Regions from separate parts of the Polymorphospora sp. A560 genome, predicted to be linked through region 1. Evidence: riboswitches for the same ligand, from Rfam matches in the RefSeq annotation. Region 1 holds a riboswitch; each other region holds the start of a gene.
What was found. Region 1 has a riboswitch for cobalamin ahead of metE (5-methyltetrahydropteroyltriglutamate--homocysteine S-methyltransferase). Riboswitches for the same ligand answer to the same signal wherever they lie in the genome.

Region 1 (4,887 bases):
CTTCTCACCGCCGGGATGACCGGTGCGGCCACCTCCGCGCCGGCCGCGCCCGTGCCGCCGGCCGTGGTCTCGGCCGCCCTCGGGACACCGCTGGCCGGCGGATTGCGGGCCGGGTCGGCGGCGCCGGACTCCGGGACCGCGCGCCGGACGGAGGTCACGGTGTCGATCGCACCGGCGCCGACCACGCCCGGACCCACCCCCACCGGCCCTGAACCGACCCCCACCGGGACCCCCGGCCCTGTGCCGACCGGCACCCCCGCGCCGCCGACCCCGTCGGCGTCACCCGATCCCGGCGGCCGGCTCCCGCAGACCGGGCTCGCCATCGGCGGCATCCTGGTCCTCGGCGCGGCCCTGGTCGGCGCCGGCGCCGGACTGCGTACGCTCAGCCGCCGCAGGTGAATCCGCGGGGGCCGTTTCGGACGCCGTGCCGTGCGTCGAGGTCGCCGGCGTCCGGCCGGGCGGACCGGAGAGCCCGCCCGACCCGGTGCCGTCAGTTGCCGCGTACCTCGGCGGCGGCCGCGACCAGGTGCCGCAGCGACGCCTCGACCTCGGGATAGCCGCGGGTCTTCAGGCCGCAGTCCGGGTTGACCCACACCCGCCGGGCCGGTACGGCCGCGACGGCGCGGCGCAGCGCCTCGACCACCTCGGCGTGGGACGGCACCCGTGGCGAGTGGATGTCCCACACCCCGGGGCCGACACCCCGGCGGTAGCCGACCGCGGCGAGGTCGTCGAGGACCTCCATCTTCGAACGGGACGCCTCGATGCTGGTCACGTCCGCGTCGAGGGCGTCGATCGCGGTGATCACCTCGCCGAACTCGGAGTAGCACAGGTGGGTGTGGATCTGGGTGTCGTCGGCGACGCCGCTGGTGGCCAGGCGGAAGGCCGCCACCGCCCAGTCCAGGTAGGTCCTCTGGTCGGCCCCGCGCAGAGGCAGGGTTTCCCGCAGCGCCGGCTCGTCGACCTGGATGACCCTGATCCCGGCCGCCTCCAGGTCGTGGCACTCGTCCCGCAGGGCGAGCGCGACCTGGTCGGCGGTGTCGGCCAGCGGCTGGTCGGCGCGGACGAACGACCAGGCGAGGATGGTGACCGGGCCGGTGAGCATGCCCTTGACCGGCCGGCTGGTCAGCGACTGGGCGTACGTGGACCACGCCACGGTCATCGGCGCCTTGCGGGCGACATCGCCGTAGATGATGGGCGGACGTACGCAGCGGGAGCCGTAGGACTGCACCCAGCCGTGCTCGGTGGCGGCGAACCCGTCGAGTTGCTCGCCGAAGTACTGCACCATGTCGTTGCGTTCCGGCTCGCCGTGCACGAGCACGTCCAGACCGAGCCGCTCCTGGAGCCGGATGACGTGCTCGACCTCGGCACGCATCCGCCGGGTGTAGCCGGCCTCGTCGAGGGTGCCGGCCCGGTGGGCGGCGCGCGCCCTACGCAGCTCGACGGTCTGCGGGAACGACCCGATGGTGGTGGTCGGCAGCTCCGGCAGCCCCAGCCGCTCCTGCTGGCGGGCGGCCCGGTCGGCGTGGTCGCCGCGCCGCCGGTCGGCGGGACCGAGCGCGGCGAGCCGGGCCCGTACGTCGTCGTGCCGCCACGCCGCCGGCGCCGGGCGCGGCGGTGCCGGCAGGTGCCCGGTGCCGTCGCGCACCGCGCGGCCGAGCAGGACGACCTCGTCCACCTTCTGCCGGGCGAACGCGAGCCGCTCGTACAGGTGCGGGTCGAGGCGGGTCTCGACGGACAGGTCGACCGGGACGTGCAGCAACGAGCAGGACGTGGCGACGGCGACGTGGTCGGCGAGCCCGGCGACCGCCGCCCCGGCGGCCGCCGCGGCACGCAGGTCGGTACGCCAGATGTTCCGTCCGTCGACCAGGCCGGCGACGATGGTCCTGCCGCGCAGTGGCCCCGCGGCGGCGAGCCGGTCGAGGTTGCCCCGCCCGGCGACCAGGTCCACGCCGATCGCCTCGACCGGCGTGTCCAGCAGGGCCGGCAGGGCCTCGCCCAGCTCGCCGAAGTAGGTGGCCACGAAGATCCGTGGCCGGTGTTCGGTCCCACCGAGCCGGGTGTAGGCGCGGCGCAGCGCGTCGATCTCCGCCGGGGCGCGGTCGGCGACGTACGCGGGCTCGTCCAGCTGCACCCAGGCCACCCCGGCGTCGGCCAGGGCGGTGAGGATCCCGGCGTACGCCTCGACCAGGTCGTCGAGGCGGGCGAACGGATCGTCGCCCTTGGCCAGCAGCAGGAACGTGGCCGGCCCGACCAGCACCGGCCGGGTGGTGATGCCCAATTCGCGGGCCTCGCCGTATTCGCGTAGCGCCTTGGCCGGGTCGGCGACGAAGGCGGTGTCCGGGCCGATCTCCGGCACCAGGTAGTGGTAGTTGGTGTCGAACCACTTGGTGAGTTCCAGCGCCGGCTCGGCGTCGACGCCACGGGCCATGGCGAAGTAGGTGTCCAGCTCGGACAGTCCGAGCCGGGCGAACCGGTCCGGAACCGCGCCGACGGCGACGGCGGTGTCGAGCACGTGGTCGTAGTAGGAGAAGGTGTTCGACGGGATCGCGTCGAGACGGGCGTCCCGCAGCGTCCGCCAGACCTCGGCGCGTAGCCCGGCGGCGGTGCGCTCCAGTTCGCCGGCGTCGACGGTGCCGGCCCAGTAGGCCTCGACGGCCCTCTTCAGCTCCCGGTTGGTGCCGATGCGCGGATAGCCGAGCACGGTGCTCTGGCCGAATGCGGTGCTCAACGGATGGGTCCTTCCCCTCGAGGTGCCCGGCGGGGCACGGGAGGGGGAAGGCAGGGTACGGGTCGGTACCGGCTTCCGCCCTGGCCCTCCCGAGAGGCCGCCGGCGGCGCACACCGGCGGCGTGCGCGGCGCTGGCAGGTCTTCGGACTCGTGGGCGTGACCCGATGGTCGCCTACTGGCCGTCGCTTCCCAGACCTCGCGGTCCAGTGCTCTGATGACGGCGGTCGTTCCCACTCACCGCTGCGGGGCAGTCCCGGTCTCGCACCGGGTTCCCTCTTACGACGCCCCACCCTCACGGGTCGGGCGAACCAGCACCGTCCGCCATCGTACGGGCCTTCGGGCGGTGTCCGGGTGAGGGTGTCCGACGTACGGGACGGCGGGGTGCTACTTTGCGGTTTCCGCAAACTTCTTTGTCAACCCGTCCGGGGTGCGGCATGTTGGCGCCGGAGGCGGTCACCTCCGGCACCGACGAACCGAGGGTGGTAACCATGGACGCGAAGTTCTGGGACGACAGGTACCTCAGCCGGGAACAGCTCTTCAGCGGCAACCCCAACGGCGTCCTCGTCGCCGAGGTGGCCGACCTGCGGCCGGGGCGCACCCTCGACCTCGGCTGCGGCGAGGGTGCCGACGCGCTCTGGCTGGCCCGGCGCGGCTGGCAGGTGACCGGAGTCGACATCTCGGACGTGGCCCTGCGCCGCGCCGCGGCCGGGGACGACACCGGCCGGGTGACGTGGACCCGGGTCGACCTGGCCACCGAGCCACCACCGGCCGGCCCGTTCGACCTGGTCTCGGCCCAGTACTTCCCGCTGCGCCGCGAACCGGGCCACGCCGTACTGCGCGGCCTGCTGGCCACGGTCGCACCCGGCGGAACCCTGCTCGTCGTCAGTCACGATCTGGCCGATCTTCCGCCGCGGCACGACCTCGACGTCGACCCGGCCGACTTCTACCAGCCCGGGGAGGTCGCCGGGCTGCTCGACGACGACTGGGCCGTCCTGGTCGACGAGATCCGGCCACGGACGGTTCCCGCGCCGCCGGGGACGCACCACCGCAACGACATCGTCCTGCGGGCGCGACGGGAGCCGTCACTGCCCTGACCGGCCGCCGGCCCGACGGGTGGCGCCGACCCGTCGGGCGCGCGGGTGAGGGCGCGCGGCGGTCCGGGCTGTTGCATCCGGTACCCGGGTACAGGCTTACCGTCGGATGGCCGGCGCCGACCCGGCACCGGAACCGCCCGTACGAGGAGGCTGTGATGCCGTTTGTCGTCCCGGACGCCTGTAGCCTGCCCACCGCCGACCGGCCGCCCCGGCTGGCCGAGTTCGACGCCCTGCTCACCACCGCCGTGCGCGCCGTCGAGTCGCTCACCCCGACCCACGCCCGACTTCGCCTGGCCGGCCCGCCCGACCTCGAAACGGCGGTAAGGGACCTCACCGCACGCGAAGCGAGCTGCTGCTCGTTCTTCACCTTCACCGTCAGCCCGGCCCACGACGGCAGCCCGCTGACCCTCGACGTGCGGGTGCCACCCGGCCACGCCGACGTACTGCGGTCCCTGGTCGGCCGGGCCGCCGCGGCCGCGCCCGGGCCGGCCCGGTGACCCCCGGGCTACGCAGCGGCGAGGTCGCCGAACAGGCCGGGGTGAACATCCAGACCCTGCGCTACTACGAGCGCCGGGGCCTGCTCGCCGAACCGGCCCGCTCCAACGGCGGCCACCGGCTCTACCCGCCGGACACCGTCGCCCTGCTCCAGGTGATCAAGGCGGCGCAGCGGCTCGGATTCACCCTCGACGAGGTGGCCGACCTTCTCGACACCGGCCGCCGCCGGCACCCGACCGCCGACCTGCGACAGCGCGCGATCGACAAGATCGCCGAGATCGACGCGCGGATCGCCGACCTGAACGCCATCCGGACGACCCTGGTCGAGGTCGTCGACGCCCGCTGCGACAGCCTCACCGACTGCACCTGCGCCGACTGCCCGATCCCGTTCCTGACCATAGGCAGCGCCGCCGACCCCGACGGAGACCCCGCGTGAACCAGACCGTCCCGCCGTCCGCCGGTCGCCCCGGGCACAAGCCGCACCGGACGGACGGCGACCCGCCCACCCGCAGCAAGATCACCGGCGGTCCCGCCGCCCTCGCCTGCGCGCCGCCTGCTGCGTGATCCCGT
Region 2 (4,887 bases), 740 kb from region 1:
CAGAACTCGGCCTTGCGCCGGATCGACGGGATGTTCTCGATGGCGGCGAACGCGGCGAACCGCTCCTCGTCGTCGGGCACGTACGTGTCGAGCAGGTTCAGGTAGAACTGGACGTGCACCGCCTCCTCGAATAGCTGCCGGGACAGGTAGAGCCGGCCCTCCGGGGAGTTGACGTGCTGGTAGAGGTTGATCACCAGGTTGTTGGCGACGATCGTGTCGCCGGTGGCGAAGAACGCGACGAGCCGGCTCACCAGGTGCCGTTCGGCCGGCGACAGCTTGGCCAGGTCGGCGAGGTCGGAGTGCAGGTCGACCTCCTCGACGGTCCAGGTGTTCTTGATCGCGTCGCGGTACCGGTCGAAGAAGTGCGGGTAGCGCATCGGTCGCAGGGTCAGGTCCATGCCCGGGTCGAGCAGCATCGGGGTACGGGTTTCGGTGGTCACTGGCAGGCCTCGCAGGACTCGGGGTTCTCCAGGGAGCAGGCGAGCGCCTCGTCGACGGGCGGCACGATCACGGCCGGCGCCGGGATGGCGGCGTCCGGGCGGGTGACCGCGACGGTCGCCTGCTGGATCCGGGTCGCCGGTCGCGACCGCAGGTAGTACGTCGTCTTCAGCCCGGACTTCCAGGCGTAGAGGTACATCGAGCTGAGCTTGCCGATGCTGGGTGCGCTCATGAACAGGTTCAGTGACTGACTCTGGTCGATGTACGGCGACCGCTCGGCGGCGAGGTCGATCAGCGCCCGCTGCGGCAGCTCCCAGGCGGTGCGGAAGAGTTCGCGGACGTCCCCGGGCAGTTCGGCGATGCCCTGCACGGAGCCCTCGGCGCGGCGGATCGCCGCCCGGACCGGCTCGGTCCACAGCCCCCGGGCCTTCAGCTCACCGACGAGCGCGGTGTTGATCTGGAGGAACTCGCCGGACAGCGTCTCGCGCTTGAACAGGTTGGAGACCTGCGGCTCGACGCACTCGTAGCAGCCGGCGATCGAGGCGATGGTGGCCGTCGGGGCGATCGCGACGAGCAGCGAGTTGCGCAGGCCGTAGCGGGAGACGCGCTCGCGAAGCGCGGCCCAGCGGTCGGTCTGGGTCGGGGTGACCCCCCACAGGTCGGGCTGGAGGTCGCCGCGGGCGGCGCGGGTCTGGCCGTACGCCGGGTGCGGGCCGGCGCGCTCGGCGAGGTCGGCGGAGGTCTCCAGGGCGGTCAGGTAGATCTCCTCGGCGATCCGGGTGGACAGTTCCCGGGCGGCGGGCGCGTCGAACGGCAGCCGGAGCGCGAAGAAGACGTCCTGCAGGCCCATGACGCCGAGGCCGACCGGGCGCCAGCGGGGGTTGCTCGCCGCCGCCGCCGGGCTCGGGTAGTAGTTGATGTCGATGACCCGGTCGAGGAAGGTGACCGCGGTGCGTACGGTGGCGCGCAGCTTCGGCCAGTCCATGTCGTCGCCGGCGACGTGGGCGGCCAGGTTGACCGAGCCGAGGTTGCACACGGCGGTCTCGGTGTCGCTGGAGACCTCGATGATCTCGGTGCACAGGTTGGACAGGTGCACCACGTTGCCGGGTTCGGCGGTCTGGTTGCACAGCCGGTTGGCGGCGTCCTTGAAGGTCATCCAGCCGTTGCCGGTCTGGGCGAGGGTGCGCATCATCCGGCCGTACAGGTCGCGGGCCTTGACCTGGCGCACGTGGCGGCCGTCGGCCTCGGCGGCGCGGTAGGCGGCGTCGAACTCCTCGCCCCACAGGTCGGGCAGTTCCGGTACCTCGTCGGGGTCGAAGAGCGACCAGACCCCGTCGGCCTCGACCCGGCGCATGAACTCGTCGGGGATCCAGTTGGCGAGGTTCAGGTTGTGGGTACGGCGGGCGTCCTCGCCGGTGTTGTCGCGCAGCTCGAGGAACTCCTCGATGTCGGGGTGCCACGGTTCGAGGTAGACGCAGGCGGCGCCCTTGCGTCGGCCACCCTGGTTGACCGCGGCGACCGAGGCGTCCAGGGTACGCAGGAACGGGACGATGCCGTTGGACTTGCCGTTGGTGCCCCGGATCAGCGCTCCCCGCGAGCGGACCCGGGACCACGAGATGCCGATCCCGCCGGCGAACTTCGACAGGTGCGCGACCTGGGCGTAGCGCTCGTAGATGGAGCCGAGTTCGTCGCGCGGCGAGTCGACGAGATAGCACGACGACATCTGGGTGTGCCGGGTGCCGGAGTTGAACAGCGTCGGCGAGCTGGGCAGGTAGGCCAGCGACGACATCAGCCGGTAGAAGGCGATCGCCTCGGCCGGGTTGGTGGACAGTCCGCAGGCGACCCGCAGCAGCCAGTACTGCGGGGTCTCCACGACCAGCCGGCTGGTCGGGTGCCGCAGCAGGTAGCGGTCGTAGACGGTGCGCAGTCCGAAGTACTCGAACCGCAGGTGCCCGTCGGGGTCGATGGCGTCGTCGAGCTTGCGGGCGTTGATCCGGACGAACTCGGCGGTCTCGTCGCCGATCAGCCCCTCGGCGTGGCCGAGCCGGATCGCCTGGCTGAACGAGGCGATGCCCTGGCCGCGTACCTCCTTGTCGACGTAGGCGCCGAGCAGCCGGGCGGCGAGACGCGAGTACTGCGGTTCCTCGCCGATCATCTCGGCGGCGATCTGGATCGACAGCCGGTCGAGTTCGGCGGTGGTGGCGCCGTCGTACAGGCCGCTGATCGTCCTGGTCGCGACCCGCAGCGGGTCGACGTCGGCGAGGTCGTCGGCCCACCGGTCGACGGCCCGGACGATCTTGTTGACGTCGACCGGCTCGGTCGAGCCGTTACGTTTGCGCACCTGCATCTGGGTCCGCCTGGCAGCGGGCGCTCCGGCGTCCGCCGGTGCCGGGGCGACCTCGGTGACCGTCACAACACTCTCCTCGCGACTTCGGTCCAGGGGTCCGGATGGCGGCGCGCGGACGACACCGACGGCCCCGCCGGGCCGGCGAGGATCACGATGGCGTCGGCCGTCCCGCGCGGCCTCGGACCACCGCGCACGGGCGTGCGCGGTGTGCTGGCAGGTCTTCGGACTCGTGGGCCGGCGCGGAGTCTCCGCGTTCGCCTACCGGCCGTCGCTTCCCAGGCGGCCCGGCTCGTGGCCGGGTGGCGCCCAGTGCTTCTGACGGCTGTCGTTCCCACTCACCGCTGCGGGGCAGTCCCGGACTCGCACCGGGTTCCCTCTTGCCTCGACCGCCCCGGACGGGCGGCCGAACCAGCTACGGGGGACACCATATATAGGGGACCCGCAAAAGTCACACCCAACATCTAGGCGCGGCGTGTCGCGTGAGACACGAAACGACCGAGCCGGGGGGCGCCCCGGAACCGACCGCGGTGCGGTACGGTCCACGCGTGCGCGCAGGATGGCGACGCGGGTCCGAACCCCCGCCCCCGACCGAGGCCCCACGCCGGTCCGGCATCGTGTCGCCGGCGGGCGCCGTGTCGCTGGCCGGCATCGTGGCCGCCGCCGCGGCAGCGGTCGGCTGGGCGGTCGGGCTGGCGGTGTTGCAGCCGCTCACCGAGCCGAGCGGCCCGGACGCGTACGCGGAGAACAACACCTACTGGGTGCGCGACCTGCGCTTCATGGCCATCGTCGCGGTCATACTCGGGCTGGTCCTGGCCGCTCGTGGGGATCGGCGGGCCACCCGGACCGGTGTCACCGCCGGCCTGCTCTGGATCGGCGCCGACGTGGCGCTGGACCGCTCCGACCTGGCCGGCTGGCCGGCGGCCACCGCGCTGGCGGTGCTCGGTTGCCTGGCCGTGGGCACGGTCGCGGCGACCGGGCGACGGTCCCGCCGTCCCGACCGCCGGGCGCTGGTCGTCGCCGCCGCGGTCGGCGTGGCCCTGACACCGCTGGCGGCGCTCATCGAATCCCCGACCGACACCGAGCCGGCGCTCACGCCGGCCGCGCTCACGGTCAGCGGGACACTGCTCGTGCTGACGGTCGGTTCGGCGCTCGCCGCCGGTGTCCTGACGGCACCGGCCGGTGTCGGCACCGTGGCGGCCGACCGGGCCATCCCGAACCACCTGCTCCGCCGGCTGGCGCCGGCCACGGCCGTGCTGGCGCTCGGCGCGGCCGGTGCGGCCTGGATCCGGCTGGTCGAGCCGTACGAGCGGCTGGGTCCGTCGCTGCTGCTCGGGGTGGTGCTGCTGGCCGGGCTCTCGCTGCTGTCCGCGCGCTGGCCCGCCGGCCGGCCCGCGTGGGACGCGCAGGGCGCGACGATCATCCTCCTGGCCATCGGCTATCCGGTGCTGACGATGTTCTGGCTGTTCCTGCTGATGTTCGGTACGCCGATCGCGACCCTGCCGACCGCGCTCGCCGGCAGTGTCCCGGTCAACTCGGCCGACACCGACTCGCTGTACGCGGCCGTCGGGTCGGCGACCGGGCTGACGATCGGGGTGCTGCTGGTGGCGGCCGACCGTGCCCCGTACGCCACCCGCGACGCGGCCGCGCTGCCCGACGGCTCCTGAAACCACCCCGCCCGGCGCCGGGAACCGGCCGTCAGCATAGTTGATCTTGTCGGGGAGCGCTCCCCGAGCGTTGACTAGGCATTGACATACCTCGAAACACGGTTCAGAGTGTCCGATTAAGAGAGCGCTCTCTCATGCGGTCGTCATCGGTTGGTAACCGGGTCGACACACCACGCCCTGTCGAAGAGGAGCTGCCATGCGTCCCACCCCGCCCCCGACCGGCCGATGGCCCGCCCGCCCCACCTGGCTACGCCTCGGCGCCCTGGGCGCCGCCCTCGTCGCCCTGCTCGGCGGATACGTCGTGGCCACCACAGTGACCGCCAGCGCGGCGGAGATCCTGCTCTCGCAGGGCCGGCCGGTCACCGCGTCGTCGACCGAGTCGATCGCGTTCCCGGCCTCCGCCGCCGTCGACGGCGACAACGGCACCCGCTGGTCCAG
Region 3 (4,887 bases), 3.6 Mb from region 1:
TAGTGCCGTCTCGGCCCGCCGGTCGCCGCAGCGCTGGCAGTACGTCACCACGGTCTCGTCGGCGTCCAGACCCTGGCAGCGCGGGCAGGCGAACTCCGGGCCCTTGCTGTTCAACTGCACCAGCCGGCCGGCCAGGACGTACGGGGTCACCACCGCGCTGATGCCGGTCGCCAGGTCGCGGGTGCGTCGGGTCCGTTCCTGGAGCCGTTCGAGTTCGGGGTTGGTCACCTTCTCCAGCCGGCAGGTGGTGCAGGTCCGCAGCGTGCGGACCGGCAGCAGGCCACGCAGCCGGGCCTGCTGGTGCAGGAAGGTCACCACCGGCACATCCTCAGGGGTGGCGGGAAACAGCGAAGCCCGGCCGTCGGCGGCGAGGTGTTCCTCGACCCGGAAGACCAGCGACTGCACCTGTGCGACGAGTGCCGGTGGCATCGCGCCGGGCCGGCTGGTGACCAGCGTGCCCACCATCAGCATGCCGTCGGCCAGTTCGGTCGGCACCTCGGCGACCGCGTCCGCCGTCTCGAAGACGAAGGTGTCCACACCGGACCGGCTGACCGACGCCCCCCGGGGCGGTGCCGAACCACCGTCGAGCAGCCGCGACGTGTGCCGCGACAGGGCCGCCTGTGCCTGGGCGGCGTGGCTGGCGGCGTTCTGCATGATGGCGACGTCGCCGGTGCCGGTGTCGCGCCACCACGGGGTGAACGAGCCCGCCGCCGACGGGTCGAGCCGGGTCAGCGCGCCGTCGACGGCGGCCAGCACGGAGCCGAAGAGTTCGACGTACGCGCTGGTCGCGCCCCAGTTGCGGCCGACCTTGCCGGGCCAGCGGTCGGCGAGCAGGACGACGATGCGGCAGCCGGTGTCGGCCGCCTCCAGCCCGATCCGCAGGCTCACCGGCAGCTTGCCCGGTGCCAGCGTGACCCCGCCGAGCTTCGAGCCGCGCACCGCCTCCAGCACGCTGAGCTGCTCGGTCCGCAGCTCGAACGACAGTTCCCGGATGGTGCGCAGCAGGTGCTGACGGGCGACGCTGGGCGGTACGGCGACCCGCCGCTCCGCCCCGGCGGCCAACCGCCCCGGTTCGAGGCCGGGCGTGCCGGCAGCCGGGCCGGCGCTGGCCTCCCCGGCTTCCGCCCAGGTCATTCCGTGGCGGAGCCGAGGCCGGCGTCGTACGGGGCCAGTTCGGTGGCGGCCGTCTCGACGTGGGTGTTCGCCGCGGTCTGGTAGTCGATCGAGGTGTCCAGGTTGGCGCCGGCGATCGAGGCGTGGTTGGCGGCGGTGTCCATCGCGCTGTCGGCGGCGTCGAAGTAGCCCTGTGCGGCGCTCTGCTGGGCGTAGTCGACGTAGCTCTGCGCCGAGTCGGCCCACGAGGCGCTGTTGTCCGCGTGCCAGTCCGACCACTGCTGGTCGCTGGTGGCGCTGGTCAGTTCACTTTGCACGATCGTCGCGGCGGGTTCCGGCACGGCGGCGGGTTCGACGGTGGGGACGACCGGTGTGACGTCCACGGCGGGTGTGTCGGTGGACAGGTAGTCGTTCCAGCCTGAATCAGTGCTCACTGCCGATCTCCAGATCTGCCGACGGACGCGACCCCGTTCGGCAACATCGTCGCAACGGCGCGCCACCGTCCTCCATCGTCCGACCGGGTGCCACCGACGGGACCGCTGGTCGCATGGACCGGACGTACCGTCGGTGGCCATCGATGCGAGGTCGTGACCTGTGCCTCATGTACGCGGCGTGGGTGGCTGGATACCGTAAGGTTCGCTACCAGCCAGAATGGCTTACCCACAACTGAATGAGTTTCCGCGTGGGGGAAGCCGGTGTGAAGCCGGCGCTGACCCGCAACCGTATGTGGTGGACTTCCACCACGAGCCGGAATGCCCGCACGGAGACGAGCGGCCTCAACTGTCGTGGTCTACAGGTTGAGCCCGGATCGACGGACCCCTGCGGGCCGGGATGCGGTGCTCACCACCGCTCCCGAAAGGCATGTCCCATGCTCCGTCGCCTTCTCGCGGCCCTCACCCCGGCCCTCGCCGGGAGCGCGGTGCTGCTCGTCGCGCTTTCGACAACACCCACCCCCGCGCCGGCCGCCGCCGTACGCGCCGACAACCCGCATTCGGCGCAGAGCGCCGCCGCCGCCAGGTGGCTGGCCGGCCAACTGGCCGACGGACGCCTGGCGGGTCCGTTCGGCGGCACCGACTGGGGCCTGACCATCGACGCGCTGATCGCGCTGGAGGCCGCCGGCACCGAGCCGGCCGCCGCCGACGCGGTCGCCGACGCGGTCGAGGCGAACGTCGACTCGTACGCGACCGGCGGCGACTGGGCCCCCGACTACCTCATCAGCGGCTCGATGGCCAAGGTTCTCGTCGCCGCCGTGGTCGCCGGCCGGGACCCGACCTCGTTCGGCAGCCACGACATGCGCGCCCGCACCCTCGACCTGATCCGTGGCGCGGACGCCGGAGCCGTGCAGGGCTGGATCTTCGACCGGTACGGCGACCAGCCGACGCAGGGCGGCAATCTCTTCGCGCAGAGCCTCGCGGTGCTCGGCCTGGCCCGATCCGGCGGTGCCCCGCAGCCGGCGGTCGACTTCCTCGTCAAGCAGCAGTGCGTCGCCGGCGGCTTCCGGCTCAATCCGGCGACCGACGGCGCGGCCTGCACCAGCGCGCCGGTGGCCAGCCAGGTCCAGGACGTCGACACGACCGCGATGGCCGTACAGGCGCTGCTCGCGGCCGACGCCGCAGGGGCCACCGGCGCGAAGGCCGCCGCCGACGCCGGCATCGGGTGGCTGCTGACCCAGCAGAAGGCCGACGGCTCGTTCCAGGGCTCGATGGGCACCGATTACTCCAACACCAACAGCACCGGCCTGGGTGGCCAGGCGCTGGCCGCCGCCGGACACATCGCCGAGGCCGACCGGGCCGCCGACTTCGTCGCCGCGCAGCAGTTGACGGCGGCCGGTGGCGGGGCCGCGGCCGCGCACGCCGGGGCGATCGCGTACACCCCGGGCTCGCTCGCGGACGCGATCTCGGGCGGCATCGCCGAGAACGAGACGGATCAGTGGCGGCGGGCCACCGGGCAGGCCGCGCTGGGTCTGGCGAAGGTGTCGCTGGCCGAGATCGGGACCGGCGGCACCGAACCGACCCCGACGTCCACGGCCACCCCGACCCCGACCGGATCGGCGTCCCCGACGACCTCCCCGACCGCGTCGCCGTCCCCGACCGCGACCGCCACCCCGACCGGTACCGCCACCCCGACCGGTACCGCCACCCCGACCGGTACCGCCACCCCGTCGCCGACCGGCCCGACCAGCCCGGCGCCGACGACCTGGGCGCCACCGCCGTCCGGTGGCGGACGGCTGCCGACGACCGGCGTCGACGTCACCTCGATCGGCGCGTTCGGCGCGGTCGTCATGCTCGCCGGGGCCGGGCTGGTCGTGGCCGGCCGGCGCCGCCGGGAGGGGGCGTGACCGCACGGACGGACCGGTTCCCGCCGACACCGGCCGGGCGCGACCCGGCGGCGGCCGGGATCCGGGTCGGGCTGCGGACGGCCGGCGCGGCCCTGGCCGCGCTGGTGCTCGCCGCTGCCGGCGCCACCGCACCCGCACCCGCCTACGCGGCCGGAACCGCCGGCTACTGCCCCGACGCCAACGGCGTCACGGTGATCGTCGACTTCCGGGAACTCGGCGGCGCCACGATCATCAGGTGTGCCTCCGGCAACCAGGCCACCGGCCTGGCGGCGTTGAAGAACGCCGGCATCCAGATCACCGGCACCGCCCGGTGGGGCGAGGGATTCATCTGCCGGATCGAGGGCAAGCCCGGCCCGCAGAGCGAACCGTGCATCGACACTCCACCGGCCAGCGCCTACTGGTCCTACTGGCACGCGCCGAACGGTGGCACCTGGAGCTACAGCCAGTTCGGGGTGCTGAACCGGACCCCGCCATCGGGCAGCTTCGAGGGCTGGTCGTTCTCGAAGGACCGGACCTCGTCCAGCAGCCCGCCGCCGCGCGTGGCGCCCCGCCGGCCGGCGGCACCGGCACCGACGCGTACCACCGCCGGCCCGCCACCGGGCGGTCAGCCCGGCGCCCCGCCACCGGCCGCCAGCCGCCCGGCCGATCCGCCGCCCGGCGGCGCGCCCGCCCCGTCGCGACCCGCGCCGCCGCCCGCCGCCCCGACCGGTCCCGCGACCACCCAGGCCACCACGCCGCCCACACCCGCCGGGCCGACGTCGGGCGCCGCACCGGCCACCACCGACCCGGGTCCGTCACCGACCCCGACCGGTACGGATCTCGCGCTGCCGCCCGAGCCCGCCGCGCGGACCGGCGACGGCGGGGGAGTGCCGTTCGCGACGCTGGCCGGCGGCGTACTGCTGGTGGCACTCGCCGGCGGTGCGGTGTGGACGGCCCGGCGCCGGCGGGCCGCGACCGGCACCGAACCGCCGGACCAGGTCTGAGGTGACCGCCCCGGTACGAGTGCCGCGAAACCTGCACCCCGGCGCCTGGTGGCTGTGGGCACTGGGGCTCGCGGTCGCGGCGAGCCGCACGACGAACCCGCTGCTGCTGGCGCTGATCCTGGCGGTCGCGGCGTACGTCGTCGCGGCCCGCCGCGGCACCGCGCCGTGGGCCCTCGGCTTCCGCCTCTACCTGTGGCTGGGTGGCATCATCGTCGTCTCCCGGGTGCTCTTCCGGGTCGTCTTCGGCGGCGGGCAGGGCGACACCGTGCTGTTCACGCTGCCGCAGATCCCGCTACCGGAGTGGGCGGCCGGCATCCGGCTCTTCGGGCCGGTCGCGGTCGAGCAACTGCTCGGCGGCTTCTACGACGGGCTGCGACTGGCCACCATGCTGATCTGCCTCGGCGCGGCGAACGCCCTGGCCAACCCGAAACGGATGCTGCGGGCGCTGCCCGG
Region 4 (4,887 bases), 3.6 Mb from region 1:
CGCATCGTGCTGCGCCGCGCCACCACCCTGCAAGGGCTCTCCACCGCCCCGGAGACCACGATCTGGCGCCGGCACACCAGCGGCGAGATGAGCGCCCACATCTGGGCACCGGAGATCCACTTCATCAACGGCCGGTGGTACGTCTACTTCGCCGCCGGCCGGGCCGACGACATCTGGCGGATCCGGATGTACGTGCTGGAGAACTCCGCCGCGAACCCGCTCGGCGGCTCGTGGACCGAACGCGGCCGGATCACCACGCCGTGGGACACCTTCGCCCTGGACGCCTCGACGTTCGTCGCCGGCGGGGTGCGCTACCTGACCTGGGCGCAGCAGGAGCCGGGGATCGCCACCAACTCCAACCTCTACCTGGCGCGGATGGGCGCCGACCCGTGGACGATCACCGGCCCGGTGACCCGGCTGACCGTGCCGACGTACGACTGGGAGACCCGGGGCTTCCGGGTGGCCGAGGGACCGGCGGTGATCCAGCGCAACGGCCGGATCTTCCTGACCTACTCGGCCAGCGCGACAGATGCCAACTACTGTCTCGGCCTGCTGACCGCCGCCGCGACGGCGGACCTGCTCAACCCGGCGTCCTGGACGAAGAGCCCGACCCCGGTCTTCGCCAGCAACGCCGCCACCGGCCAGTACGGTCCCGGCCACAACTCGTTCACCACGTCCGACGACGGGCAGAGCGACATCCTCGTCTACCACGACCGCAACTACCGGGACATCAGCGGCGACCCGCTCAACGACCCGAACCGGCGGACCCGTATCCAGAAGCTGTACTGGAACGCCGACGGCACGCCCAACTTCGGCATCCCGGTCCCCGACGGCGCGACCCCGGTACGGCTGCGTTCGCACGACCTCCCCGCCAACTTCGTCCGCCACTCCGCCTACCGGGGCCGGGTCGAGCCGAACGTGACGAACCTGGCCGACTCCCAGTTCCGGATCGTCACCGGCCTGGCCGGCGCCGGGTCGGTGTCGTTGGAGTCGACCAACTTCCCCGGCCACTACCTGCGGCACCGCAACTACGAGATCCACCTGGAGCGCGACGACGGCTCGGCCCTGTTCCGGGCCGACGCGAGCTTCGTACGCCGGCCCGGACTGGCCGACGGTGCCGGGATCTCGCTCGAATCGGGGAACTTCCCCGGCCGGTACGTCCGCCACCGCACCGGGCTGCTGTTCATCGAGCCGGTGGGCACGGCCGCCGAACGGGGGTCGGCAACGTTCCACCTGGAGTGACAGCGGTCGCTGACGCTCACTGGTCGACGGTGAAGATCACGTGCTTGCCGTCGCGGGCGGCGCGCTGGAAGAAGGCCACGAGATCGGTGAAGTTCGCCCAGGTGTATTCGAAGTCCTCGGCGCCGTGGTTCACGCCGTAGTCCTCGACGTCGATCGCCCGGTAGCCGGCGAGCAGCCGGTCGCGGTCGACCGGGACGAGCGCTTCGGCGACGTCGCGTACCCGGTCCGGGGTGAGGAGGCCGACGATGTAGTCGTCGTCCTCGTGGACCTGGAGACCGCCGAGGACCGCCGCGTTGAGGGGATAGTCGCCGTTGTCGTAGCCGAGCAGGCCGTCGGTCAGGCAGCGGTGGATCGCGTCCCAGGCCTTGTCGGTCTCGCAGTGGTCGACCTCGTCCCAGGCCTCCTCGATCCCGGTGACGATCGCCATCACCGCCGCGTCGTCGTCGGCCGACAGCAGCCGGGCCGCCGCCTCCTCGTCGATCGCGAAGTGCACACCGAGACTGCTCATGACCCGTTCTCCTCCACCGGAACCCGAAATGCCTGGCGGGAGGGTACGGGACCGGGCCGACACATCCGGGCCGGGCGGGGGGAAGCCGCCCGGCCCGGATCGTCAGCGGATCACGGGGGCGAGATGCCCGGGGCCGCGCCGGACCCGAACGACCATCCCTCCACAGTGCCCGGTGCCGGGTTGTAGCTGCTGGCGCCGAGCGTGCTGTACGACCAGCTGCCGCCGGCCGGCGCGTGCCAGTACGACCAGTACGCGCTGGCCGGCGGGGTGTTGACGCACGGTTCGGTGGCAGCGGTCGGCAGCCCGTCGAGGCGGCAGACGAACGCCAGCCCCCACCGGGCCGTACCGGTGACGGCGAAGCCGGCGCCCTGGAGGGCGGCCAGCCCGGTGGCCGGGTCGCCGGGCGCGCACCGTACCTCGATCGACCCGCCGAAGGCGGTGAAGTCGACGACGACCGTGACGCCGGTCGTCCCGACGCAGGCCGCGGCGTGCGCGGCCCGGGGTGCCGGCTCGGCGACGGTGAGGCCGGCGGTCAGCACCAGGAGCGCGGCGAGGGTCGCGGCCCAGCGTCGGGTCCGCGCGATCGCCGTACTCACCGGCACGCCAGGGTGGGCGCGGCGCCGCGGGCGCCGGTGGCGGAGAGCTTCGCGAAGCCGACCGCGGCCAGCCCCGGGACGGCCTGGGCGGTGGCCCGGGGTGCGGTGGCCGGGTCGAAGCCGGCGCCGGTGTACGCGACCGCGCCACGGTCGGCCACCGGGCCGGAGCAGCCGACCTGGAGCCCGAGCAGGAAGATGTTCGCCCTGGCGGCGGCGATCAGCCGCCCGCCGGCCCACAGCGCCTGGGCGGCGAGACCGGTGCTGTTGGCGTTCGGCTCGCCGGCCGCGTTGCCGAACGAGCCGTTCGCGGCCTGTACGCCGGTCAGCCAGGCGAGCCCGGCCGCCGCGTCGGCGTACCGGTCGACGGCCAGCAGGGCCTGCACGGCCAGCGCCGTCGCGTCGACGTCGCTGACGCAGGTGGCCTGCGCGAACAGCAGCGGGTAGCCGCCGTCGGCGCAGCGGCTGCCGGCCAGGAACGCGGCGGCGGTGGCGGGGGCGCCGGCCGGGGTGCGGTCGAGGGCGAGCAGAGCGAAGGACTGGCTGAAGGCGTTGCTGTAGTCGCCCCACGCGGACCGGTCGGAGAACCGGCCGGACGGGTCTTCCAGGCCGCGCAGTCGGGCGACCAGGTCGACGCCGCCGAACGCGGTCGGGTCGACACCCCGGACCTGGGCGGCGAGGGTGAGCTTGGCGGTGGCGCCGGCGTAAGCCTCGGTGCTGCCGTCGCCGACGTAGCCGGTGAGGATCTCCGGCCGGGCGAGCCAGGTGAGCGCCTTGGCGCCGTTCTCGTCGGCGACCTTGGCGGCGGCGAACGCGAAGACGGCGTCGATGGTGAGGCCCTGGTCGGGGTAGCTGACGCCGCCGAACTCGGTCTCGAAGCGCTCGCCGTCGACCATCTGCCGGGCCAGCCAGCCGGCGGCGGCGTCGGAGCGGCTCAGGGTCGGCGGGGCGGCGGCCGCGGCGGCCGGTGCCGCGACGGTCAGGGCGGCGGCGAGTACGCCGCACAGCAGGGCGGGGAGTTTGTGCCGGGATAGCGAGCGGACCATGTGTGGGCACGCCTTTCCGGCCCGAAGGTAACGAGGCCGGAGGTCCCTGCGCTCACGGTGCGCGGTGGGGATTTATCCGGACTCCGTCCCGTGGGCCACGACGGGTGAGGAGCGGGTTTGCGCGCAGGTGGGCATTCGGGCTCACCGCCGGGCACAATGCAGTGCTCGACGGCCTACCGTTGCGGGCCAGCGCCGGACTTCGACCGGACTTCCCCCACGGTGCACGCATCTTCTGTTGTGGACGGTAAGTCTTTCGGAGTCGCCCACCCGCTGTCAATCCGCTGGTGGGTGGCATGTGCCACCCCGGATGTCACCCTCCCGACAGTCACTCTCCGCAATATGGCAACGGTGCGACGGACGTGAATTCGAAGGGCCCGTATCCGTCGGGTTCGTCAGATGATCTACCCGTTTCTAACTGAATGATCATCGTCTATAGTGATGCTCGGCGACGTGGCCAGGTGGCATTGCTGCCGGGTGCATTCTTTCTGGATCTCGGCAAGCAGGGGGACCGGGTGAAACCACTGCACCACGGTCAATGTCTGGCGCGAATCCGGCCGCCCATTGTGGCGTAGCTCGGCCACCGCCCAGCCCTGACCGATCCATTGCCGTAAGGCTGATGGGGGGAGACCTGTGACCACCGAACTCTGGAATCCGGCGACCTTCGACGCGCTGCGGCGGCAACTGATCCCGTCGTTCGACCTCCTCTACGGCAGCGCGGTCAGCGTGGTCGCCATGTCGGTGCCCCGCCGGCCCCGCATCCTCGACCTGGGCGCCGGCACCGGCCTGCTCAGCGCGGCGCTGCTGGAGCGGCTGCCCGACGCCGAACTGCTCCTCGTCGACCGGTCGCAGCCGATGCTGGCCAAGGCCGTGCAGCGTTTCGAGACCGTCGAGCACGTTCGCACGCTGGTCGCCGACCTCACCGACCCGCTGCCGGTCGGCCCGTTCGACGCCGTCGTCTCCGGCCTGGCGATCCACCACCTGCCGCACGAGGGCAAGCGCGACCTGTTCGCCCGCATCCGCGACGTACTGCGCCCGGGCGGCCTGTTCGTCAACGTCGAGCAGGTGCTCGCGCCCACCCCGGCGATCGAGGCGCTCTACGACCGCCAGCACGAGAAGCACGTGCACGACTCCGAGACGCCGGCCGACGAGTGGGCCGCCGGCCGCGAGCGGATGAAGCACGACATCTGCATCGACGTCGACACCCAACTCGACTGGCTGCGGCAGGCCGGCTACGCGCAGGTCGACTGCCTGGCCAAGGACTGGCGGTTCGCCACGTACGCCGGGTGGACGGCATGACCGCCGAAGACCCGGACACGCTCTACACGGCCGTACGCGCGGTCGCCGCGGCCCGCCCCGACGCACCCGCCGTCGAGACCACGGGAGGAGACGCGGTCAGCTACACCGAACTGGTCGCGCTGGTCGACCGCCTGGCCGGCGGCCTGGCCGCCCGGGGCGTACGCGCCGACGACAGCGTCGCCTTCGCCATGCGCAACAGCAT

Region 2: it holds a riboswitch for cobalamin, as region 1 does, so the genes downstream of both, QCD66_RS19955 (ribonucleoside-diphosphate reductase subunit alpha) here and metE (5-methyltetrahydropteroyltriglutamate--homocysteine S-methyltransferase) in region 1, are expected to answer to the same signal.
Region 3: it holds a riboswitch for cobalamin, as region 1 does, so the genes downstream of both, QCD66_RS03095 (LPXTG cell wall anchor domain-containing protein) here and metE (5-methyltetrahydropteroyltriglutamate--homocysteine S-methyltransferase) in region 1, are expected to answer to the same signal.
Region 4: it holds a riboswitch for cobalamin, as region 1 does, so the genes downstream of both, QCD66_RS03140 (peptidase) here and metE (5-methyltetrahydropteroyltriglutamate--homocysteine S-methyltransferase) in region 1, are expected to answer to the same signal.

The regions. Positions count from the first base shown of each region.
Region 1 is NZ_CP122282.1:5,207,488-5,212,374, reverse strand. Features, by position in the region: gene QCD66_RS23125 (hypothetical protein) at 1-399, shown strand, start outside; gene metE (5-methyltetrahydropteroyltriglutamate--homocysteine S-methyltransferase) at 491-2,728, opposite strand; cobalamin riboswitch at 2,844-3,056, opposite strand; gene QCD66_RS23115 (class I SAM-dependent methyltransferase) at 3,163-3,822, shown strand; gene QCD66_RS23110 (hypothetical protein) at 3,978-4,319, shown strand; gene QCD66_RS23105 (MerR family transcriptional regulator) at 4,316-4,753, shown strand; gene QCD66_RS23100 (hypothetical protein) at 4,750-4,881, shown strand.
Region 2 is NZ_CP122282.1:4,468,996-4,473,882, forward strand. Features, by position in the region: gene QCD66_RS19950 (ribonucleotide-diphosphate reductase subunit beta) at 1-416, opposite strand, end outside; gene QCD66_RS19955 (ribonucleoside-diphosphate reductase subunit alpha) at 437-2,851, opposite strand; cobalamin riboswitch at 2,980-3,213, opposite strand; gene QCD66_RS19960 (hypothetical protein) at 3,331-4,449, shown strand; gene QCD66_RS19965 (discoidin domain-containing protein) at 4,646-4,887, shown strand, end outside.
Region 3 is NZ_CP122282.1:665,242-670,128, forward strand. Features, by position in the region: gene QCD66_RS03085 (hypothetical protein) at 1-1,134, opposite strand, end outside; gene QCD66_RS03090 (hypothetical protein) at 1,131-1,547, opposite strand; cobalamin riboswitch at 1,769-1,892, shown strand; gene QCD66_RS03095 (LPXTG cell wall anchor domain-containing protein) at 1,982-3,451, shown strand; gene QCD66_RS03100 (hypothetical protein) at 3,544-4,434, shown strand; gene QCD66_RS03105 (CbiQ family ECF transporter T component) at 4,436-4,887, shown strand, end outside.
Region 4 is NZ_CP122282.1:675,369-680,255, forward strand. Features, by position in the region: gene QCD66_RS03125 (family 43 glycosylhydrolase) at 1-1,242, shown strand, start outside; gene QCD66_RS03130 (YfbM family protein) at 1,259-1,750, opposite strand; gene QCD66_RS03135 (hypothetical protein) at 1,861-2,352, opposite strand; gene QCD66_RS03140 (peptidase) at 2,343-3,389, opposite strand; cobalamin riboswitch at 3,498-3,637, opposite strand; gene QCD66_RS03145 (class I SAM-dependent methyltransferase) at 4,020-4,685, shown strand; gene QCD66_RS03150 (class I adenylate-forming enzyme family protein) at 4,682-4,887, shown strand, end outside.